DNA from 4 places in the Paenibacillus sp. F4 genome. Region 1 is predicted to be linked to each of the others. Evidence: predicted binding sites of a transcription regulator. Region 1 holds the regulator's gene; each other region holds the start of a gene.
The links. The regulator Rex, encoded in region 1, represses fermentation and respiration genes when NADH is low (regulators of the CRP and FNR family bind a similar motif). The targets are predictions, from matches to a motif close to TTGTGAAATATTTCACAA.
Positions count from the first base shown of each region.

Region 2: a site for Rex is predicted at 1,646-1,663, ahead of C1T21_RS04455 (formate/nitrite transporter family protein). Genes of this name have one in related genera too.
Region 3: a site for Rex is predicted at 1,849-1,866, ahead of C1T21_RS11810 (phosphoketolase family protein). Genes of this name have one in related genera too.
Region 4: a site for Rex is predicted at 1,272-1,289, ahead of lpdD (prenylated flavin chaperone LpdD). Genes of this name have one in related genera too.

Region 1 covers NZ_POVS01000013.1:290,618-293,829, forward strand. Annotated here, with positions in the region: gene dinG (ATP-dependent DNA helicase DinG) at 1-1,036, shown strand, start outside; gene C1T21_RS14600 (redox-sensing transcriptional repressor Rex) at 1,081-1,734, shown strand; gene C1T21_RS14605 (amidohydrolase) at 1,721-3,022, shown strand; gene C1T21_RS14610 (cell wall elongation regulator TseB-like domain-containing protein) at 3,060-3,212, shown strand, end outside.
Region 2 covers NZ_POVS01000006.1:419,788-422,999, reverse strand. Annotated here, with positions in the region: gene C1T21_RS04465 (molybdopterin-containing oxidoreductase family protein) at 1-366, opposite strand, end outside; gene C1T21_RS04455 (formate/nitrite transporter family protein) at 726-1,571, opposite strand; gene C1T21_RS04450 (FAD-dependent oxidoreductase) at 1,959-3,212, opposite strand, start outside.
Region 3 covers NZ_POVS01000011.1:57,121-60,332, reverse strand. Annotated here, with positions in the region: gene C1T21_RS11810 (phosphoketolase family protein) at 1-1,730, opposite strand, end outside; gene C1T21_RS11805 (GntR family transcriptional regulator) at 2,025-2,747, opposite strand; gene C1T21_RS11800 (glycosyltransferase) at 3,104-3,212, shown strand, end outside.
Region 4 covers NZ_POVS01000017.1:161,170-164,381, reverse strand. Annotated here, with positions in the region: gene C1T21_RS19370 (DUF4190 domain-containing protein) at 1-75, opposite strand, end outside; gene C1T21_RS19365 (hypothetical protein) at 299-886, shown strand; gene lpdD (prenylated flavin chaperone LpdD) at 899-1,246, opposite strand; gene C1T21_RS19355 (S8 family serine peptidase) at 1,426-3,212, opposite strand, start outside.

The DNA of each region.
Region 1 (3,212 bases):
AGAACATGACGATTATGCGGCGGATAGCCTTATTACAGATATCACGGGTCTGCTCAAGGATCTGGCGGGGATTCGAGAAAATTTGCGCTTTTTTATGCGACTCGATGATGAAACAACCGTATACTGGCTCGAAGCGAGTGGGCAATTCCGCAGTAAATCATTACAATTTTATGCGGTGCCCGTCGATGTGAGCCGCCAGTTGAAAGAAATGTTTTTTGACAAAAAAAGAAGCATTATTCTGACGTCTGCTACCTTATCGGTAGATAAGTCGTTTCAGTACATGATCGATCAGCTCGGCTTGCAGGAGGCCGCAGATCAAGAGCGGCTGATGACTTCGCAGCTCCCGTCACCCTTTAATTACAGGGATCAGGTGTTGCTGGTCATTCCACGGGATTTCCCAAGCGTGAAGGGCAGTGTAGGAGATGCACACTTTGTAGATATGCTCGTTAGCTCTCTAGGAGCGACTGCTCAGGCGACGCGGGGGAGAATGCTCGTTCTGTTTACTTCCTATCGGATGCTCCGGCAAGTGTATGAGCCGCTCAAAGAGGCCTTAGCATCCAGCGAAATTACTGTGCTGGGACAAGGTGTGGACAGTGGGAGTCGCAGCAAGCTAACCCGCCGTTTTCAGGAAGCCAAAGCTTCTGTATTGCTGGGAACCAGCAGCTTCTGGGAAGGCGTCGATATTCCGGGGAAGGCTCTGACTTGTCTGGCCATTGTTCGCTTGCCGTTTCAACCGCCGAATCACCCGTTGCTGGAGGCAAAAAGCGAGCTGCTCCAGCAGCAGAAGAAGAATCCATTTATGAAGCTGTCTGTACCACAAGCGGTCATTCGCTTCAAACAGGGATTTGGTCGGTTGGTTCGTACAGCGAGCGACCACGGGGTCGTTATCGTTTACGATACGCGTGTGATCGAATCCTATTACGGAAAGCACTTTTTGTACTCGTTACCGGGACCAAAAATGGAGCATATGCCATCGGAGCAAATGGTGCCCCGCATCGCCGAATGGCTCCAATCTGCCCCGGAGACCGAGGCATAACGGACGGACACTAAGTATGTTCGTTACAATTAGGGGGAGCAAGTATGAAATCAGATAAAATTTCAGAGGCTGTCGTACGGAGGTTACCCGTATATTTACGTTATCTGAATGCACTTCACAAACGGGAGGTGGCTACGGTCTCTTCTCAAGAGTTGGGACAGAGGCTAGATTTGAACCCGGCCCAAATCCGTAAAGATCTCGCCTATTTTGGAGATTTTGGTCGGAAGGGTATAGGTTATGATGTTTCTTATCTAATTGAGAAAATACGCCATATCCTGAAAATCGATCAGCAAATTAATGTAGTATTGGTCGGAGCGGGTAATCTGGGTCAAGCCCTTTCGAATTATAACGCTTATTTAAAAGACAATATGAAGATTGTAGCGGTATTTGATGCGTTTCCGGATAAGGTAGGGACCAAGATCAATACATTGGTCGTGCAACCGATGGATGAACTGGAAGCGACTGTGAAAGAAAAAAACATTCGAATCGGGATTATTACCGTACCTGATTTTGAAGCACAGCACGTGGCTGACAGGCTTATTGAGAGCGGAATTGGAGCGATCCTGAACTTTGCACCGACTACTCTCAAGGCACCGGCCAACATTCGGATTCATGCCACAGACTTTACAACTGATTTGCTTAGCCTCGCTTATTATTTGGAGGACGGAAAGGAAGAAACACAATATGACAGTGAATAAATGGATGATTAAAAACGGCTCTTTTGCCGTAAATGGATCAGAAGCTGGGGTAATCCATGGCTTTATGATTGTGGAAGATAGCCGCATTACTTACATTGGCGAGACTTTGCCTTCGGGTGAGGAAGAGACGAAAGCGATCGATGGTAAGGGGCTATTGTTTTTACCTGGTCTGATTAATACTCATGGTCATGCGGCGATGTCTCTGCTGCGTGGGCATGGAGATGACTTGGCACTTCAAGTATGGCTTCAGGAAAAAATGTGGCCTATGGAAGCCAAGTTTACATCTACGGACGTGTACTGGGGTACGTCGTTGTCAGTGCTGGAAATGCTGAAAGGTGGAACAACGACCTTCCTGGACATGTACGATCATATGGATGAGGTGGCTCGTGTAGCTGAAGAGTCAGGTATTCGTGCAAGTCTGATGCGTGGAGCAATTGGACTATGTTCGGAGGAAGAACAGCGAATCAAGCTGGCTGAGGCCGTGACCTTTGCGCGTAACTGGCATGGTAAAGCAGACGGGCGTATTACAACGATGATGTCACCGCATGCGCCATACACCTGTCCACCTGCGTTTATTGAAAAATTTGTACAAGCTGCGCATGATCTGGATTTGCCGCTGCATACGCACATGTCTGAGACGATCGCCGAAGTGGAGCAAAACGTACGCGACTACGGTTTGCGTCCAGTTGCACACTTGGATAAGCTTGGCTTTTTCTCCCGTCCTTCGCTCGTTGCCCATGGCGTTCATTTGAACGACGAAGAAATAGCTTTACTGGCTGAACGTGGTGTAGCGGTTTCGCACAACCCAGGTAGCAACTTGAAGCTGGCAAGTGGTGTGGCAAGAGTGCCTGAATTGCTGCGTGCAGGGGTTACCGTTTCTCTCGGAACGGATGGTCCTGCCAGTAATAATAACCTGGATATGTTCGAGGAAATGCGTCTGGCAGCACTTATTCACAAGGGTGTATCTGGTGACCCTACGGCAGTTCCTGCGAGTGAAGCGCTGCGTCTGGCAACAGAATACGGTGCAAAGTCAATTGGTTTAAAAGAAGTAGGAGCGTTGGCAGCAGGCAACAAGGCTGACTTTATCGCGCTGGATCTGAATCAGGCACATTTCTTGCCCCGTACAGATCTTATTTCCCATGCGGTATACTCAGCAAGCGCCAAAGACGTGGTTCACGTATGGGTAGACGGTCGTCAGGTTGTGAAAAACGGCGAATGCCTGACTATGGACGAGGAACGTATCAAACATGAGGCACAAGCCGCCTTTGAAGGGCTGCTGTCGCGCTAATTCAGGTGTCACATCCCCTTAGAGAGGAAGCACGGGTTTGAAAAATAAAAAAAAGTGGATAGCGGTCGCCATTTTGGCCGTGATACTGATCCTGGTCAGCATTTTCTGGTATTATTCCTATGTTACTCAAGACCAGGTGGCTGAGGAAAATGCCGCTATCATTAAGGCCAAGCAATCAGGTGGTCTGGTT
Region 2 (3,212 bases), on a different contig from region 1:
TATCAGCTCCTTGAACCGACCTGTAATGGTATCGACTGCCTCCTCCCAGCTAATACGTTCAAATTTTCCTTCTCCTTTGGGGCCTATACGTTTCAACGGATAGAGCACCCGATCAGGATCATATACCCGCTCCGTCATATTGCGAACTTTGTTACAAATAGCCCCTTTGGTAATAGGATGGTCCGGGTTCCCAGTCACCTTGACTATCTTTCCATTTTCCTTGTGAAGCAGGAGCCCACACGTATCCGGGCAATCTAACGGGCATACAGCTGGAAAAATACCGTCCTGCTGCTCCGTCATCCGCTGCCCCATTTGTAAGTCTTGTTGAAGCGTGGCCTCAGGAGGCGCGCTATTACGATGATCCATAGTGTTGATGCTCCTTTCCGTTACCGTTTCCAAAAATTACACTGATCTTATCATATCCACAGCTTTGGCCTATGGCAAGAGAAGGATTTTCCCACACAGCCGCTCTCCAAAATATTAAAAAAATCCGTCTGCTGCATAGAGCAAAACGGATTTTTTTTAGAATCATAATTTTTTTCGACATCCTGTTTCATCATATCTTACCGAGGGTAAAAGAGATCAAGGCATTATGGGACGAGAGCACACTCATCCTCCATGCCAAATCATGGACCACTCCCAAAAGAATCCGCCATGACAGATTTCGTTCCCCCGGGCCTGTCATGGCGGATTTGCTTTGTTCATTTCTGCTCAAAGTAACGTCATTAAGCATGATCACTTAACGGTTTTGATACAACCGAAGAAGTAGTTGGAGATTCATTCACTGGAAGTGCGTTGGTTTGAGGCTTTTTCAAATAGGCCAACCAGTAGGCTCCAGCCACAAACAGGCTACCTCCTACCAAATTCCCCAGCCAGACCGGAATGAAGTTCATAACATAATCAGCCCATGAAAAGTGGCCTGCAAAAATAGCCGCCGGAATGAGAAACATATTGGCAACAACGTGCTGAAATCCAATAGCGACAAAGGCCATTGTCGGGAACCAAATCCCCATGATTTTGCCACCGATAGAGTCTGTGCTATATGCCAGCCATACAGCCAGTGCTACGAGCCAGTTACATCCTATACCCGATATAAAAGACTGCAAAAAGCTTTCATGTAGCTTATGTCCTGCCATATCCACCACTTTGTCCAGGTAAGGGCCCGTTTCTGTCAAACCCAGCACATGCCCAAAGAAAAATGCAACGAATAACGCACCTGCAAAATTACTGAGCGTAATAATCGCCAAATTACGAAGCATGGCTCCTGTCTTAATCCGTCCTGCCCATCTCGCCAAAGGGACCGCCATCATATTGCCGGTCAGCAATTCTCCGCCGGCGATCAAAACTAATACCAGACCTACAGGGAACACCGCTGCTCCAATAAAGGTGGCAATGCTTCCCCATTCTTTAGGCGCACTTGCAATAACACGTATATCCAGCAAAAACCCGAGTGCAATAAATGCACCTGCCAAAAATCCCAGTACCACCGCCACAGTCCACGGGTTGTTCGCCTTGGCCACTCCTGTTTCCACCGTCTTTTCGGCAATTTGCCCCGGTTTATAGCTCGCCATATGTCCCCGCTCCTTTAATATCTTTTCACTAAAATATTCTTCTTTCATATTTTATTTAAAATCAGTGATTATGTTTGTGAAAAAAATCACTTTCTTAACTATAAAAAAAACAGCCCTTGGAAAAAGGACTGTCTTTCTGTATTATTACATCTACTGCGCTACTACGCGCTTTACATTTAATTGTATTCTTCCTTTTCAATTGCTCTCAAGAACCAAATAACTCCACCGAGGCCTACCAGCGCCACGACTACAAGAAAAAGGATATAAAACAAACCCATAAGCTACTTCCCCCCTGATCCTTATGCTACTCTATATTGTACTATAAGGATTCGTCCGTACGCCTCAGATTGTTGACAAACTTATGAACAATGTCACAGACAAACCGAATTATACAGTAACTGGGTTTCGTTCGGATATTGTAGGCAATGCTTGTAAACCTGCCGCGTTCAGGAAATTCCAAGGCTTGTTATAATGCGGCTGGAAGAAGAAATCGACAAAGGCCAACTGGTCAATGGTCATATGATTTTGAATGGCTACGGATAGCGTGTTAATGGATTGCGTCAAATCCACCTTCGACATAATTTGAGCCCCCAAAATTCTTCGTGTCTCCTGCTCATATACCACTTTCAGTAATACCTTTTCGGAGGTTGGCATAAATTCAGGCCGGTAGCTGTCCTCAATGGTTACAGCTTCTACAGTCATGCCTTCGTCCGTTGCCGCCGCTTCCGTCAAGCCTGTTCCTGCGATATTGTCTTCGTAAATTTTGATACCCGAAGTTCCTTGGGTTCCCATGTAGGCAATCGTTGGTTGTACCAGATTACGTGCTACCAGCGTACCCATACGAACTGCGTTGGTTGCCAAAGGGATATAAGCCGTTTTACCTGTCGGATTATAGCGGATTGCACAACTATCACCTGCTGCAAACACGTCCGGGCAGCTACTTTGCATATAGTTATCCACAATGATCGCACCGTTAGGCAACATATCTACCTGACCTTTGAGCAGATCCGTTTGAGGTCGGAAACCAATGCAGAGAATAACAAGCTCTGTCTCATATTCTCCTTTAGAGGTCACGACTTTACTCACCTTACCGTTCGTACCCTCAAAACGACTCACCGTCTCGCCAAGTACCAGCTTAATGCCATGTTCCTTCAGGGAACTTTCAATCCGGTCTGTATACTCATGGTCCAAATACTTATTCAATATACGATCAGCACTGTCGATCAGCGTTACGTTTTTACCGTTCATTTGGAAAGCTTCTACCAGTTCAACACCAATGTATCCAGCCCCGACGACTGTAATGTTCTGTACGTGCTGGGCTTTCTCAATGATATCATTGGAATGATTATAGTTTTTACAGAGCAAAATATGATCAAGTTCAATGCCCTCCAGCTTTGGAATAATGGGCCATGATCCTGTGGTCACAATTAATTTATCAAATGTGTCTGTAAATTCTTCACCTGTTTGGAGATTACGTGCATGCAGCGTCTTGCCTGCCGTATCCACACTCGTTACCTCATGAAGCATCTTGGTCACTACACCCAAGTCAGACAGTTGATCTGGAGACGAATAAAACAGGCCGTGTGGATCTTTGACGACACCACCTACATACAGCGCAATACCACAAGATAAAAATGAAAT
Region 3 (3,212 bases), on a different contig from region 1:
ATGGTGTCGAAAACAGCCAACAATGAATTGGCATCCGCTGGCAGATACTCCCGAATAAATTCTGGTTTTTTATCAGCCAAATGACCTAACAAACCTGGATCTTGGTGTGTATACCCATTATGATCCTGTTGGAACACTGTTGAAGTTGCTACGACATTCAGTGATGGGATATCTGCACGCCATCCTTGATCCGTTGCTTTACGCAGCCACTTAAAGTGCTGGGTGATCATCGAGTCAACCACACGCAGGAAGGCTTCGTAACTTGCAAAGAAACCATGGCGACCTGTTAATACATAACCTTCCAGCAATCCTTCAGCTTGGTGTTCGGATAATTGAGAATCAATTACGCGGCCATAGGATGATAAGAATTCATCATTAGGTTCAATAATTTGGTCCATCCATTGGCGTTTGGTTACTTCAAAAACAGGAGCCAAGCGATTAGACATCGTTTCATCCGGTCCGAAGATTCTGAAATTACGATTTTCTTCATTTAAAAGAACCACATCTTTAACGTATTTCCCTAAAACCGACATATCTTGCGCAATCACTTTACCAGGTACGGAATTATCCAGCGTATAGTTACGGAAATCCGGTAATTTCAAGTCTTTAATGAGGTTACCCGCATTCGCAGCAGGGTTCATTCCCATACGTTTATCGCCTGTAGGCAGAATTTCAGCAAGCTCAGAGTTTAAACGACCGTTTTCGTCGAACAATTCCTCTGGTCTATAGCTATTCAGCCATTCTAACAAAGCAGGTGCGTGCTGCATATTTTTTTGATCAACCGGAATTGGAACCTGATGGGCACGGAATGAATTTTCATTCGGCACGTTGTCCCATTCCTTCGGACCCGTCCAGCCTTTAGGTGAACGGAATACAATCATCGGCCAAGCCGGACGAGTAAGATCATTATTTTCACGCGCATTCTTTTGAATAGCTTCAATCTTCTCGATGGCCGTATCCAATACTTTCGCCATTTCTGGATGCATGTGATCCGGATTTTCACCTTCAACAAAGAACGGCTCCCAACCTAAACCTTTAAAGTATGAGGTCAATTCTTCTTTTGATTGACGAGACATAATCGTTGGATTACTAATCTTAAAGCCATTCAAGTGCAAGATTGGCAGCACTGCACCATCCGTGATGGGGTTGATAAATCGGTTAGAGAACCACGAAGCGGCTAATGGGCCAGTTTCAGCTTCGCCATCACCAATAACAACAGCCGAAATCAGATCAGGATTATCCAAAATGGCACCTACACCATGAGAAAGAGAGTAGCCTAATTCTCCACCTTCATGGATAGATCCAGGTGTTTCAGGAGCAGCATGTGAAGCAATACCGCCAGGGAAAGAGAATTGTTTGAACAATTTCTTCATGCCTGGGATATCTTGCGTAATTTGCGGATAGATTTCAGTGTAACTTCCATCCAGATAAGAATTTGAAACCATAACCTGGCCGCCGTGACCAGGACCTTCAATGTAAAGCATGCTCAAATCATATTTATTAATAACACGATTTAGATGTGCATAAATAAAGTTTTGACCCGGAATTGTGCCCCAGTGTCCAATAGGCTTAACCTTCACATCTGAATCTTTTAAAGGCTCTCTCAACAAAGGATTATCTTTTAAATAAAGCTGACCTACCGAAATGTAGTTCGTTGCACGCCAATATGCATCAAGTTTTTTCAAATATGTTTTAGATGAATAATCTGCTAACACGGGTGATAACGACATGGTGTCCACTCCCTAAGTAGTTTTGTTTGTAATTTATTTCCGGAAATTTCATCTACATGTCCATCATAACGCTACGCCAATTTAATTCAACCTTTTTCACAAGTGATACGGTCCAATTTTGTGAAATTTTGAACATACTATGAAATATAAATTAAAAAGACAGTAAAAAAGCTCTTACATTAATATATATAGAAGTATAAACCAATAAAATTTGTTATAAACGAAGCTATCGCAGGCTCCAACCCTTTTCTAAAAACCATAAAAAAAAGACTGGAGAATTCTCCAGTCTTATCATTAGTGAACCGATACAAAGGTATTAAATTTTAAATATTTGTAATGAAATCGCATATGAGAAAACTCAAATGGCGTACCGTTATCTAAAAAGAACACACCTTCCATAATACCTACAGGCTCATTTTCATTTAAATGTAGTAGCTTTTGATCATTCTCTTGAGACGGTTCTGCAAAAATGGATAAAAAAGATTTGGTGACGGCCAAGTTCCGCGAGTCTTCCAAATAATTAAAAATAGATCCCTCGATAATGGTCTGATTTAAATTCTGGACGATTTTAATGGGGATATAGCCTGTTTCAATCATAAAAGGATCATCATCAAATAGACGTAAGCGGACAATTTTGTAAACAAAATCATGAGTCTCCAAGAACAAATCACGCTGTAATTCTTCGGTTGGCGGAATGACCTCAAAACTTAATACTTTGATTTTAGGCTTTTTACCATGCATTTGAAAATTATCAGTGACCCCTAGATTAGAGCCTTCGTAGTTAAAGATAGATTCATTTCTTATGTATAATGGATTAATAAATGTCCCGGAACCTTGTTTTTTGAAAATAATTCCGACATTCTCCATTTTAGTCAGAGCACGTTTAATTGAACTACGACTAACCTGGTAAGTCTCACTAAGACTACGTTCATCTGGCAATCTCATATCTGCAAACTTTCCCGCAAAGATTTTCATCTTGAGATCGTCAATAATTTGCTTATAGACAAATTGTGTCATATAGTACTCCTCTTTCAGGTCTTCTATAACTCCATATAGTTTACCATAACTTGCCCATTTCATCTCGTGTTTGTTTCTGTATGCTGAGTGGACTTTCAACCGAATAGGAAGCGTCCTCGCTTTTACTTTACATCTCTATGCATAATACCATGATTACACATACATAACACCACGGAACGTATCTACAAAACAGCAGAAAATACAGCCCCCCCACCTTAATAACATCGGTAATAAGACCAAGCCTGTTTCGAACCTTGAGGGATGTTTGACTAGACCAGGCTAAAATCCTTGAATACATTGTTATTATTTATCTTGTTCATACGTTCACTAATAAGAATGGTGGGGGGGAGATCATATTGGCTATCCGCTACAGCGTCATCATTCCAACCTATAATCGAGTCCAGCAATTGTTGCTTACACTCGCTTCATTTGAGACACAAACCTATCCAAAGCAACTATTCGAAG
Region 4 (3,212 bases), on a different contig from region 1:
GTTAAATGGGGCGTTATAATCGTTCGTCTCCTGAAAAGGATCGGAAGACCGAGGCTCCTTGTACAAATCACTCATCTGTTAAATTCAACTCCAATACGAAAAATAGCAAATATATAAGTTCAAGGGTACCACAATCTTACAAATCAGGACAGTACTTATTTCAATTTTTTAAATTAGAACGTTAAAAAGAAGAAACCTAGCGATATTAGCACTTTTTGAGGTAACCGGGCATACAGTATTTTACCTGTTACAGATCAATTGCGCTCCATGAGAGCATCCTGCCAAGGAGGTCGGAGCTATGTTATATCGTGCAACATCCCGCAGAAAGGGCTCGCCTCACAAACGTTTAAATGCAGATACACTTAGGAAAATATCCGCTGCCATGCTACCCTTTTACAAAGCTATTGCAACCCGACGTGCGTTTGCAGTTCAATGGTCACGAGCTGTCGTTCAGGCGAATTTGGATCGGATGAAATCCCTTCTCTGCTCAGTAGCTCCATTTGCCGCCAAACAAGGCTTAGGCACGAACGGCATCGGCTACTTTATTTCCTTTTTAGCTCAGCCACCGATGCTCTATTATACGAATGGAACGACGATTCCACCGGGGACTGTGCAGTTTACGTTTGAGCCGAGAGTTCATCGCGCCATCGCGAAAGCCGTTTTTCCGCTGTATCGCGAATTGGCACGCAATCCATGTTTTGCTTCTGCCTTAGCCAAAGCGATCAACAGACAAGACCAGCGTGCAGTTCATGTCATGATCCGTAGTTTGATTCCATCCTCTGCGCTGAAATCCGTACAAATTGAGGATGATGGCTTTGCATTGCTTTTTAAGTATCCCTTTAGCAAGTACCCATATCGCAATCTGCTCTTTCGGGAGTTCACATAAAAAGGTATGCTACTAGCGTGCTTGCTTGAGTTCTCCAATGAGCTCTTTTCCCAGTTGTATAGCCATATCTGTCAGCACTCGGATTTCGTCCTTGGTTGCATGATCTAAATGTGCCCCGCAGCAAATGGCAAAATTGCCTGCAAACTCTTTTCGCAAGCGAACTGCAATTTCTTCGGTAATATAAAACTCCTTGTGATTTTGCAATTGCACAGTTTGAATCGGCTCTAGTCTGGCCCCTGCTGTAATCGTTCCCAAATGGGGCTGATCACCGCCTGAAATGAGTACAATGATATCTTCCCCCATAAAATAGGCATCCAGCACAAGACGGATACGTCCGCTTTCTTTTTGCAAATGAATCATATGATCCTCTCCTGCTAAAATATTATTGTGAAACGATTCACTTTATAGAGTTCTACTCATTGTATCGCTTCCTGAACGGTTCGACAATTAAAAATGGCCCACAGCAGCCTCTATAAACCGTGGCTTGCTGTGGGCCTTCATTGATATTCTAAAACAAGCATTCCATTTCCTACTGGGTGTTAACGGATCGTGATCGTATGCACAGTCTTACCGATTGCGCCGTCATTATCCGTCACCGTTAGCTCCACGGTATACGTTCCAGCTGTGGTGAATTTATGCTTCACCTTGGAACCGACTGCCGTATCGCCATCGCCAAAACTCCAGCTGTAGCTGACGATTTCACCGTCTACATCACGGGAAGCTTTGGCGTTAAATTGTACATTTTTGTTCTTCTTAGCTGATTCATTAGCCTGAATAATGGCTACTGGCTTTTCATTGGATGTAGGTGGATTCGGATCAGGGTTCTGTCCTCCACCATTGGTTACATACAATCTTCCCGGCGCCTCCGTCTCCACTTCATTTCCCGCTGCATCCCTTACCCGGATCACGATGACTCCGCCTTCCAGGTTCAGAGAAGATGAAGTGAAATAAGTACCTTCATAGTGGCCTGATGAAGTCTCATTTAATGGAATATCGTTGCGGCCCAAAGTGGACAGGTTGAAAGGCAGCTCCACATGGAAGGACGCCTCCAAACCGGATGCACTGTCAAAGGATACCCGTACCGACTGCCCTGGAGTAATACGCACATCCTCAGCAGGGTTAATGTTTTCAAGCTTCGGTAGAGCTGTATCGACATACACCGAGCGCGTAACGGTTGTTTCGTTTTCGGCAAGATCCTTGGCCGTCACCGTAATTTGATTTTCGCCTTCGTTGATAAGCAATCGCTTGTTAAAGCTGCCATCACTTCCAAATTCAGCGGGCTCACCGTTAATCGACAATTCGGTGAGGAACTCGTCGTACACGGTACCGATAACACTAACTACACCCGCGTTCGTACGGGCTCCTTCATCAGGAGAAGTCAGGATCAGGCCCGGTTTAGTCTGATCGAGCGTCACAACTACCGTTTCGGAACGATCCGTTAATTTGCCGTATACCGCTGCTTGAACACTTAGCGGATTAGCACCTGGCTGAAGACCAACCGACAAACTGAACTGACGATCCTTCACTTTCGTTGTGCCAGCCAGCTCCTTACCGTTAAAGAGCTGAATATCGGCTCCTTCTGCCGGAGAAGTTCCTGTTACGGTAATCGTCTCTTCCTGCGTATAGGTAGCCTTCGTAGGAGTCGTAATCGTTGGAGCATTCACCGGATATCTGACGATAGCCCGGATCATGTAGTTCCCTTCCTCCTCAGGTGATTGGCTCCATGTGCCGCTTACACCTTGCCAGCTTCGAAGCGCATTGGGACTGCTTTCATCTGTAGCAAGACCCGGCGACTGTGTGCCTACAGCAGACTGTGTATATACGATGTAGAAGTCACCTTGAACCGTCACCGGCTCTGGGAGCTGCACCGTCGTCCATTGTGTCTCATCCCGTACGGCAGTCCCGTCGAATGGACCAGCCAACAATCGTCCAGGTGCTCCTGCCGCACCGGAGGCGTCATAGACAGAATATTGGAATGCCGTTCCTCCCGGATTCGGGAAAGCAGAGTTCCAGAACAAAAGCGATGCTCCTGTCACTTGAGCTACTTCCGACTCAGGCGTCATTCTGACTGCCCATGAATTGCCTGCCGCGTTAAAGGCTCTAGCATTTTCTCCTGTCCCGTCATCGTAGGCAATGCCTCCTTGGAACCCAATGAAAGGTTTCAACGTGACATTCGCTTCCACACTACCGTTCGGAGGAGCAGTAACGGATACACTGTCGCTATAATAATTCTCAGCTGAAATGGACAATGTGTATGTTCCTTCCAGCACGTCCAGCGTAAATTCTCCAGCCTCATTCGTCTCTACCGGAGCAATACGTGCATCCT